Regions from separate parts of the Parageobacillus caldoxylosilyticus genome, predicted to be linked through region 2. Evidence: riboswitches for the same ligand, from Rfam matches in the RefSeq annotation. Region 2 holds a riboswitch; the other holds the start of a gene.
The links. Region 2 has a riboswitch for FMN ahead of ribD (bifunctional diaminohydroxyphosphoribosylaminopyrimidine deaminase/5-amino-6-(5-phosphoribosylamino)uracil reductase RibD). Riboswitches for the same ligand answer to the same signal wherever they lie in the genome.
Positions count from the first base shown of each region.

Region 1 (4,935 bases), 660 kb from region 2:
ATCATGATTCGCTCTTTTCCGTACTTTTCTTGCAATTTTGCCGCGATTTCCTGCATTTTTGCTTTGCGTGCTTCAAATTGCTGGCGGTCAAAGTCGCGGATTATGTAATGAAGCATGGTTTCTTCGACATTTCCTTGAAAGGATAGCAAATGATAAAATCCTTCGTATCCTTCCGTATGCTCAGGCGCCTCGTTAGCAGGAAGCTGTCCGTGAAATTCCATCGCGATTTTCATCGAGTTGATCATTTTTCCTTTGGCAGTGCCCGGATGGACGTTTTTCCCTTTGATCGTGATTTTTGCTTCCGCGGCGTTAAAGCTTTCGTATTCCAATTCGCCGAGCGGGCCGCCGTCGACCGTATACGCAAATTTAGCGCCGAACTTAGCGACGTCAAACTTATGCGGGCCTCTGCCGATTTCTTCATCCGGCGTAAAGGCGACGCGCACTTTGCCGTGTTTAATTTCCGGGTGCTGAATTAAATAAGCCATCGCCGTCATAATTTCGGCGATCCCTGCCTTATTGTCTGCTCCCAATAACGTCGTGCCGTCGGTGGTGATGAGCGTATGGCCTTTATAGTTGGCCAATTCCGGGAAATCTTTTGGCGACAGGACAATGTTTAACGATTCGTTTAAGACGATATCGCCGCCGTCATAATTTTCGACGATTTGCGGATTGACGTTTGCTCCCGTAAATTCGGTTGCTGTGTCCATATGGGCTAAAAAGCCAATGGTTGGCACATCTTTATCTGTATTCGCCGGCAATGTTGCCATTACGTATCCGTTTTCATCCATTGTCACGTCTTTCATGCCGATTGCTTTTAATTCTTCCACCAACATGTTTCCAAGCTCCAGCTGGCCAGGAGTGGAAGGGCAAGTGTCGCTGTTTGGGTCGGATTGTGTGTTGACTTTAACGTATTTCGTAAAGCGTTCGATGATTTCCTGTTTCATCTAGCCACTCTCCTTACTATTTGCTATCTTTTTCCGTTTTTATTTTATCATAAAAATGTTGTGCAAATAAAAAACTTTGTTGCATAAAAAATGGTAGACAGAATTTATATAAAAATTGTATACTAAATGTACAATCGCATATAAAAAATATACGATTCATCTTCGGGGCAGGGTGAAATTCCCGACCGGCGGTGATGAAGCGATTGCGCTTCTCAGCCCGCGAGCCGCAAGGCAGGATCCGGTGCGAGTCCGGAGCCGACAGTATAGTCTGGATGGGAGAAGATGAAGGTTTGCCGGCGTTCGAATGCGGCGCGCTCGAACGTCTATTTGAGCATACCCTTTTTCTCCCTTAAGTGTGAGCACTTAAGGGTTTTTTATTTGACGCTCAAGATGGCAGCCTTCTTTCTTGTGAGGATGAATCACGAGAAGGAGAGGAGAATCGACATGAGAAAAATGAATGTCCGCGCACTTGTCTTGATTGGGGTATTTAGTGCCATCTCGTATTTGCTGATGCTGTTAAACTTTCCGCTTCCGCCGTTTCCAAACTTTCTATTGGTGGATTTCAGCGACGTTCCGGCATTGATCGCCGCGCTTTTGTACGGTCCGCTGGCGGGAGTGCTCGTTGAATTGCTAAAAAATGTGCTGAATTATTTCATGGTCGGCAGTCCTACCGGCGTTCCGGTCGGGCATATCGCCAACTTCATGGCCGGGATTACGTTTATTTTGCCGACATATTACGTATATCATAAAACAAAATCGAAAAAAGGAATGCTGGCTGGGTTAGCCACTGGCACCGCCGTCATGGCGTTGATGATGAGCGTATTGAACTACTATGTGTTTCTGCCGGCATATACGATCTTTCTAGGCGCTCCGGCGATGAGCGCGCCGGAAACAAAAGCGCTCGTCGTTTCTGCCATCCTTCCGTTTAATGCAGTAAAAGGCGTCATGATTACCATTGTCTTTATGCTTTTGTTTGCCCGGCTCAGCCCTTGGCTACAAAAACAAACAGCAGTCAATCATGTTTAGTCATAATAAAACGAGGACCCTTCCTGAGCGAAGCGGTCCTCGTTTTTCGTTCGGAAAGCTCCGTCACCATAACTTAAACGTGCCGGCCGGATTGGCAAAGCGTTCTTCTTTAAACGGATTGGCGGTCATCGAATAGCCGCGCTGTTCCCAATATCCCGGCTCGTCTTTTTTCATAAACCGGATGCCTGACGCCCATTTCGCCCCTTTCCATAAGTAAAACGATGCGGGCGGAATAAAGCGGAGCGGATAGCCATGTTTCGGGGAAATATCCTGCCAGTCATGATGTTTATCTTTCCAGCGGTACACAAACAACGCGTCATCGCCCATGAGCGCTTCAAGCGGCAAGTTCGCCGAATAGCCGAAGCGGTCTCCGTTCAAATAGCCGTAAATTTTCACATATTTTACATCCGGCTCCAGCTCAACAAAGCGCAAAAACTCGCGAAAAGCGATTCCTTCAAACGTTGTATCAAACTTTGACCACGTGGTCACGCAATGCATATCGATCGTCGATATCGTTTTTGGCAGCTCCATTACTTGCCGATAGGAAAGAGAGACTTCTTCTTTCACATCCCCAAATAAGCGGAATTCCCATGTTGATTCATCAAATTGATAGACATCCCCCTCATGGAGAATCGGCCATTTTTCCGTTTCAAATTGGCCTGGCGGCAGTTGTTTGGTCATTTATCTCCCTTCCTTTCTATTATGATCGTATGAACTAATCATACTGCTTTTACATAAAGTGATGCAACTATGTAAGGAAAAGGAAAAGATAATAAGAAAACGAGTAAAGCAATGACGAATAGATGAGACTTTTATAAGTAATATAGTTAAAACAAATAAAAATAACATATTCAAATAAAAACAAAAATATAATATAATTTAAAATAAACATAAACAAAAAAGGTGGGGATAAATAGAATATCTTAGAAGAGAATCAAAATGATAGTATCTCAACATTTTTCCGAATATTTTATTTATATTTAAAATTTAGTTAAAAAACAAAGGGGGAGAAAACAATGTCTGGTTATATTGGCATCAAGCAAACCAAAGGATGGAAGGCAACGATTTCAGTGGCGATGTCGAATTATATTGAAGCGGGTTCAATCGTTGCTGGAGCTGGAGGATTATCTCTTTGGGTGGAGTATTTGCATTTGAATGACATTGAAATCGGATTATTGGGTGCTGTGAGTGCAAATGCATTTGGAGCTGCGATTGGTGCTTTATTAGGTGGTTATCTTTGTGATAAGTATGGTCGCAAATTCATTTATACCTATGATTTGCTCGTGTACATGCTTGGAATGTTTTTTATTATCTGTTCAATAAATTTCCCTATGTTGTTGACGGGTTACATTATTACTGGTTTGGCAGTGGGAGCGGGTGTTCCGGCTTCTTGGACGTATATAGCTGAAGAGGCGCCGCATACAAAAAGGGCAGCACATACAGGAACAGCGCAGTTAGCTTGGTCCTTGGGACCAGTAGCGGCATTACTGCTTTCCGTATTACTAGCACCTCTAGGTCTTCTCGGTAGCCGTCTTATTTTTGCGCATCTATTTGTAATCGCATTCATCACATGGTATATACGACGAGGTTTAGTGGAATCGTCCATATGGAAAGAAGAAAAAGCAAAACAGGAAGCATTGCGGGCTATTGGTCAACATTCCAATACTTCCTTGAGGGAATTATTTAGCAAAAAAGTAAATCGTAGGGCGTTACTTCTTTTACTTGGAGTCTATCTGTTTTGGAATTTAACAGCGGGGGCGATGGGCTTTTTTATGCCATATATTTATGAGACCGTCGGTGGATTGTCTGCAAGCACTGCGAACTTGTTGCAAGCAGTTCTTTGGATTTTTACCGTCCTTTCTACATACTTTGTCTTCATGAGGTTAGGGGATAGGAAAAGTCGTAGGGCGATATACGCTGTTTCTGCTATCATGGGTATTGTTGCTTGGGTATTACTGGTATATGCGAAAATGACAATTCCAGTTTTGCTTTTATTCGTTTTTCTGTGGGGTTGTTCTGCAGGTTTTGGGGCACAAGCGTTTTATGGATTATGGGCTAGCGAGTTGTTTCCAACCAAATATCGTGCAAGAGCTCAAGGATTTATGTTTTTTGTCGCGCGTGTTGCTGTAGGTATATGGTCTATCGTGATGCCGACGATTATCTCTAAGCTCGGGTTTAGTGTTGCGGGAAATATGATGATTATATTTCTAATCATTGCAGCAGTAGTTGGGATTGTTGGTGCTCCTCGCACACAGGGGAAAACACTTCAAGAAATAGAAAGAGAACGTTATGGAAGTGAGGAGAACGGAGAGTTGTATGCTTCGACCTCATCGTTAGAAGAAACGATGTAAGTGATATTTTAAAGGGTAAGTAAGGAGGAAAGAAAAATGAGTAGAAAAGGGGCAACACATTGGGTTATTCCAGACGGGTATATTCCGGTAGACAGTTCGGGGAAATTAATCAGTCACGAATCGATTTGTGTAGTGAACTTGCATGAACAAGACGCCCATATTGACATCACGATTTATTTTGAAGATCAAGAGCCAATAGAAAAAATTTCTGTCACTGTCAAAGGAAAACGGACAAGACATATTCGCACTAGTTCTCTTGAGAAGGGAAGCAAAAAAATACCGGCAGGTGTTCCATACGCTTTAGAAATAGAAAGCGATATTCCGATTATTGTGCAATACAGCAGGCTGGATACCACACAAGCGGAACTAGCACTATTGTCTACGATGGCTTATCCATTAGATAATTGAATGATTATATACATTCAAAGAAACATCAACATTTTTAATTTATAAAAAACAAATAAATAAATATATTCAAAAATAAATAAAAATAAAATATAATAATATTAATCAAAAAATATAAAAAGGTGGCGAGGTGTATGGTTAAAAGTTTATGGGATCAGAAAAAGGCATCACAGCTCTGCACAGGGCTGGACGAACTAGTATATCGCTCT
Region 1 covers NZ_CP040553.1:3,636,291-3,641,225, forward strand. Annotated here, with positions in the region: gene pepT (peptidase T) at 1-944, opposite strand, end outside; FMN riboswitch at 1,099-1,232, shown strand; gene BV455_RS18510 (ECF transporter S component) at 1,389-1,970, shown strand; gene BV455_RS18515 (sulfite oxidase-like oxidoreductase) at 2,034-2,651, opposite strand; gene BV455_RS18520 (MFS transporter) at 2,987-4,321, shown strand; gene BV455_RS18525 (sensory rhodopsin transducer) at 4,358-4,729, shown strand; gene BV455_RS18530 (bifunctional aldolase/short-chain dehydrogenase) at 4,861-4,935, shown strand, end outside.
Region 1: linked by a shared signal. The riboswitch ahead of BV455_RS18510 (ECF transporter S component) and the one ahead of ribD (bifunctional diaminohydroxyphosphoribosylaminopyrimidine deaminase/5-amino-6-(5-phosphoribosylamino)uracil reductase RibD) in region 2 are both predicted to bind FMN.

Region 2 (4,935 bases):
CTTTTTCTGTATTAGGCATTCACTGCCATATCGGTTCGCAAATTTTTGAAACAACGGGGTTTGTGTTGGCAGCGCAGAAAATTTTCCAAAAAATTGCTCATTGGAAAGAAGCATACGGGTTTGTCCCTGCCGTTGTCAACCTCGGCGGCGGCTTTGGCATCCGTTACACCGAGGAAGATGATCCGATTCCGGTTTCCGAATATGTGGACCAAATCGTCAGTGAAGTGAAAAAACAAGTGAGCGAACAAGGCATCGCGATGCCAGAAATTTGGATTGAGCCGGGCCGTTCCCTTGTCGGTGATGCCGGGACGACGATTTATTCGATCGGTTCGCGCAAAGACGTACCGAACGTCCGGCATTATGTGGCCGTCGACGGCGGCATGAGCGACAATATCCGTCCAGCTCTGTATGAAGCGAAGTATGAAGCGGTGCTGGCGAATCGGGTGCTCGATGAAAAAAATGAAATTGTCTCCATCGCAGGGAAGTGCTGCGAATCAGGAGATATGCTGATTTGGGATTTGCCGCTTCCAAAAGCCAAGCCAGGGGACTATTTAGCCGTTTTTTGTACGGGTGCATACGGCTATTCGATGGCAAACAACTATAACCGCATTCCGCGCCCGGCTGTTGTGTTTGTCGAAAACGGCGAAGCGCAGCTCGTGGTGAAGCGGGAAACGTATGAAGATTTAGTGCGGCTGGATTTACCGCTAAAGACAAAAGTGAATAAGTAAGCAGACGAAAAAGGCGCCCTGTTTCCTTGGGCGCCTTTTTCGCTATTGATTGTTTTGCGGCTCGGAAGAAGAAAAGGCTGATTTAATGGCGTTCCAAATTTCCTTTAAAATGTCGATAATGTTTTGGATAAACGTTTTTCCCTCGTCTGATTGCAGAAAAGCGGATAGTTTGTCTTTCGCCTTGCTTAATTGATCATTTACTTGATTCCAATCAATATTAGCGTTTTTCATTTTATTGAATAATGAAATTAAACTGTTTATTTCATCTTCCGTTAACGTAATTCCAAGGTCCTTTGCTACTTTTTCAATAAGCGCTCGCAAATCGGCATCCGTTTGCGGCGGATTGTTGGCGATTTCCTCTTTTATTTTGGCAAGGAGAGCCACTGCTTTATCCTGTCCGATGGAATCACCAAGCTTTGCGGTTTTTACCATTTCTTCCGTTGCTACTTTTTTCACCTCATCAGGAATCACTTTATCGGAAGAAACTTCATACGCTTTCATCAACCCGGTCAATGCAGCTGTGCCGGATACCGGAGACGGAGCGGTGACATAAATTTTCGCGTCTTTTACCCCGGCTGTAATCAGCGCGTTTGTATACATCTCTTTTGTTACCCATGTAATGTTATGCGTTTCCACGTCCAATCCGGAACCTTGGGCGCCGATCGTGATCATCGCTGATGAAATCGCCCGCGTTCCAATTTGCGCTTTCGGGATTAGCCCATCGAGATATTTATGTTCTTCAGCGTTGGAAACGGTGATGATTTGCGCGTTATCCGGCGCGTTCATCTCTTCTAATACTTTTTGCTTTTGCGGCTCGGTCAAGTTCTCGCCCAACGTAATAATGACATCACCTTCCGCGGCATCGGCAGCCGCCATCGCCGGGAATGTAAAGAACAGCGCTGCAAGCAAGCAACTTGCCAATATTCGTTTCATAACGACATATCCCCCTTTGGTAAAGGTAAATTGATTATAACGTTTTCCGCCATTTTTTTCTACTAAAATGCCGTCTCTTGCATTTCCCTCACCATCCATTTTGTAAGTTTAACGTTTATAGGAGCAGGAGGGGTATGTAAGCGAGAATACCATAGCTTCCATCATTATATTAAAATATATGCGTTTTTAGTGCTATCATTTTATTGTATCATATGCGTTTGGCTATATTGCTTGCTGGATCTGCCAATATCAATGTGCTATGTGAAGTTTCTTGCTTTTTTTATATCAACTATAATAGTATGATAATGATGCGTAAGTCAAAAAAGGAGTTGGAATGTATGGCGAAAAAAGGATATATTTTAATGGAAAATGGCGGAAAAATCGAGTTTGAACTGTTTCCAAATGAAGCGCCGATTACGGTTGCTAACTTTGAAAAATTAGCGAATGAAGGTTTTTATAATGGGCTAACGTTCCATCGCGTCATTCCTGGGTTTGTCAGCCAAGGCGGATGTCCGTATGGCAACGGCATGGGGGATGCAGGCTATACGATTCCATGCGAAACGGACAACAATCCACATAAGCATGTGACTGGTGCGATTTCGATGGCGCACCGTGGACGAGATACAGGAAGCTGCCAGTTTTTTATTGTGCATGAACCGCAGCCGCACCTTGATGGCATCCACACGGTGTTTGGCCAAGTGACATCGGGAATGGATGTAGTAAAATCCATGAAAAACGGGGATGTCATGAAAGAAGTTAAAGTGTTTGATGAGGAATAAACAGGCGGAAAAAAGACTTGGCAGACGGCGGGGCTGTTAAGTCTTTTTTCCATGTCGTGTTCAGATCATAGCAAGAGGTGAAAAAATGAAGCGAAGAAATTGGCTTTTATTTTTTCTTCTGCTCGGAGCAAGCCTGCTGTGGGGAGCGATTTACTGGATATTCATTGCCAAATAACGACAATGCTATGGAAGAATGGACAAACGGTTATCATGTGATATAATAATTAAAAATTAAAAAATTTCAATTTCATACCGGTGTATCCTTCGGGGCAGGGTGAAATTCCCGACCGGCGGTGATGAAGCGATGCGCTTCTCAGCCCGCGAGCCGTATAGGCACGATCCGGTGCGATTCCGGAGCCGACAGTATAGTCTGGATGGGAGAAGGATCACAACGTATAAATGATTGCCTGTTCGTGTTGCGTAGGCATTTTTTCCCTGCGCGGTTTCTGCCTTTGTTGCAGGATGTCAAGGCATTTCGAACGGCAGCTGTTTGAGCGGGGAAACATCGCTTTTCGCAGTTCATTTTTCGTTTTTTTACGGATAGACGGCAACCAGTTTGTTAAAAATATCCATAGACGATATTTGTTTTTATGTCGGTCGGTTTATCTAAAAAAGAAACGAGCCCCGCTTTACGGTTTTTTACATACGTTGCTGATGATTCTGCATAACTTTGCCCCAGGATGTTGCGCCTGGGGCTTTTCTTTATGAAAAAAAGGAGGCAAACATGGTGCGAAGCGATGAACAATATATGCGCATGGCCCTTGAAATCGCCAAAGCAGGGATCGGGCAGACGTCTCCTAATCCGGTTGTCGGGGCGGTGGTCGTGAAAGATGGAGAAGTGGTCGGATTGGGCGCCCATTTAAAAGCAGGGGAGCCGCATGCGGAAGTACATGCCGTCCGCATGGCCGGCGAAAAGGCGAAGGGTGCGACGGTCTATGTCACATTGGAGCCGTGCAGCCATTACGGGAAGACGCCGCCCTGCGCCGATTTGTTGATCGAAACGGGCGTCCGCCGCGTCGTCATCGCTACGACGGATCCGAATCCGCTTGTGGCCGGAAAGGGAATCGAAAAGCTACAAAAGGCGGGAATTGAGGTACAGCTTGGCGTGCTGAAAGAAGAAGCAGATGAATTAAACCGCGTATTTTTCCACTATATTGCAACGAAAACGCCGTTTGTGACGCTCAAATATGCAAGCAGCCTGGACGGAAAAATCGCGACGTCGACCGGGGAAAGCAAATGGATTACATCGGAAGCGGCCCGGGAAGACGTGCATCGTTACCGGGCGCTGCACGATGCGATTCTTGTCGGGGTCAATACGGTGATTGCCGACAATCCGAGCTTGACAGTAAGGCTTGTGGAGGGCGGAAAAAACCCGATCCGCATCGTCTTGGATACGCATTTGCGCACCCCGCTCGATGCCAACGTGATCCGTGACGGCGCGGCGGAAACGTGGATCGTTGTCGGCAGTGAGGCCAGTGAGAAAAAAAAGAGACAGTATGAGAAAGAATATGTAAAAGTGATTTCCATGGATAAACCTTACATCGATATCAAAGAATTATTGCGCGTGCTTGGCGGAAAACGAATTACTTCGCTTTTTGTCGAAGGTGGGTCGCATGTGCATGACAGCTTTATCCGCGCGGGGGCAGTAAATGAAATTGTCGCCTATTTTGCCCCGAAAATCATCGGCGGAAAACAGGCGCCGACGCCAATCGGCGGGGTCGGTTTTGCCAATATGGCGGAGGTGATGGAGCTTCAAATCCGCCAAGTGGAAAGGATCGGTCCCGATATAAAAATCGTTGCCATACCGAACATATAAAGGGTGAATGAAGGATGTTTACCGGAATTGTGGAAGAAATCGGCACGATCGAACAAATACAGCAGTCGGGTGAAGCGATTGTGATGATGATCGGTGCAAAAAAAATTTTGACGGATGTCCATCTTGGAGACAGCATTGCGGTCAACGGGGTTTGTTTGACGGTCACGTCCTTTACCGACCGTACGTTTACGGTCGATGTGATGCCGGAAACAGTCAAAGCGACGTCGCTCCGCACATTAACAAAAGGGTCCAAAGTCAATCTGGAACGGGCGATGGCGGCGAATGGACGTTTCGGCGGCCATTTCGTTTCCGGGCATGTGGACGGCATCGGCCGGATTGTCCGCAAATGGCCGTCGGCCAATGCGGTATACTACGAAATTGAAATTCCAAAAGAACTGCGCAAATATATGATTTTAAAAGGATCGGTCGCGGTCGACGGCACAAGTTTAACGATTTTTGGGCTGACGGATCATACGTTTACGATTTCCCTCATCCCCCATACGCGTGCGGAAACGATTTTAGGGGAAAAACATCCAGGGGATATTGTCAACATTGAGTGCGATATGATCGGGAAATATGTTGCCCAATTTATGGAAGAAAAAAAGGAAGCAACGCAATCGGCCATTACGCTCGAATTTTTGGAACGGCACGGCTATAAGTAAAGCTAAAAAGGGGGCAC
Region 2 covers NZ_CP040553.1:2,975,959-2,980,893, forward strand. Annotated here, with positions in the region: gene lysA (diaminopimelate decarboxylase) at 1-728, shown strand, start outside; gene BV455_RS15315 (DUF1002 domain-containing protein) at 771-1,661, opposite strand; gene BV455_RS15320 (peptidylprolyl isomerase) at 2,000-2,440, shown strand; FMN riboswitch at 2,697-2,830, shown strand; gene ribD (bifunctional diaminohydroxyphosphoribosylaminopyrimidine deaminase/5-amino-6-(5-phosphoribosylamino)uracil reductase RibD) at 3,165-4,256, shown strand; gene ribE (riboflavin synthase) at 4,271-4,918, shown strand.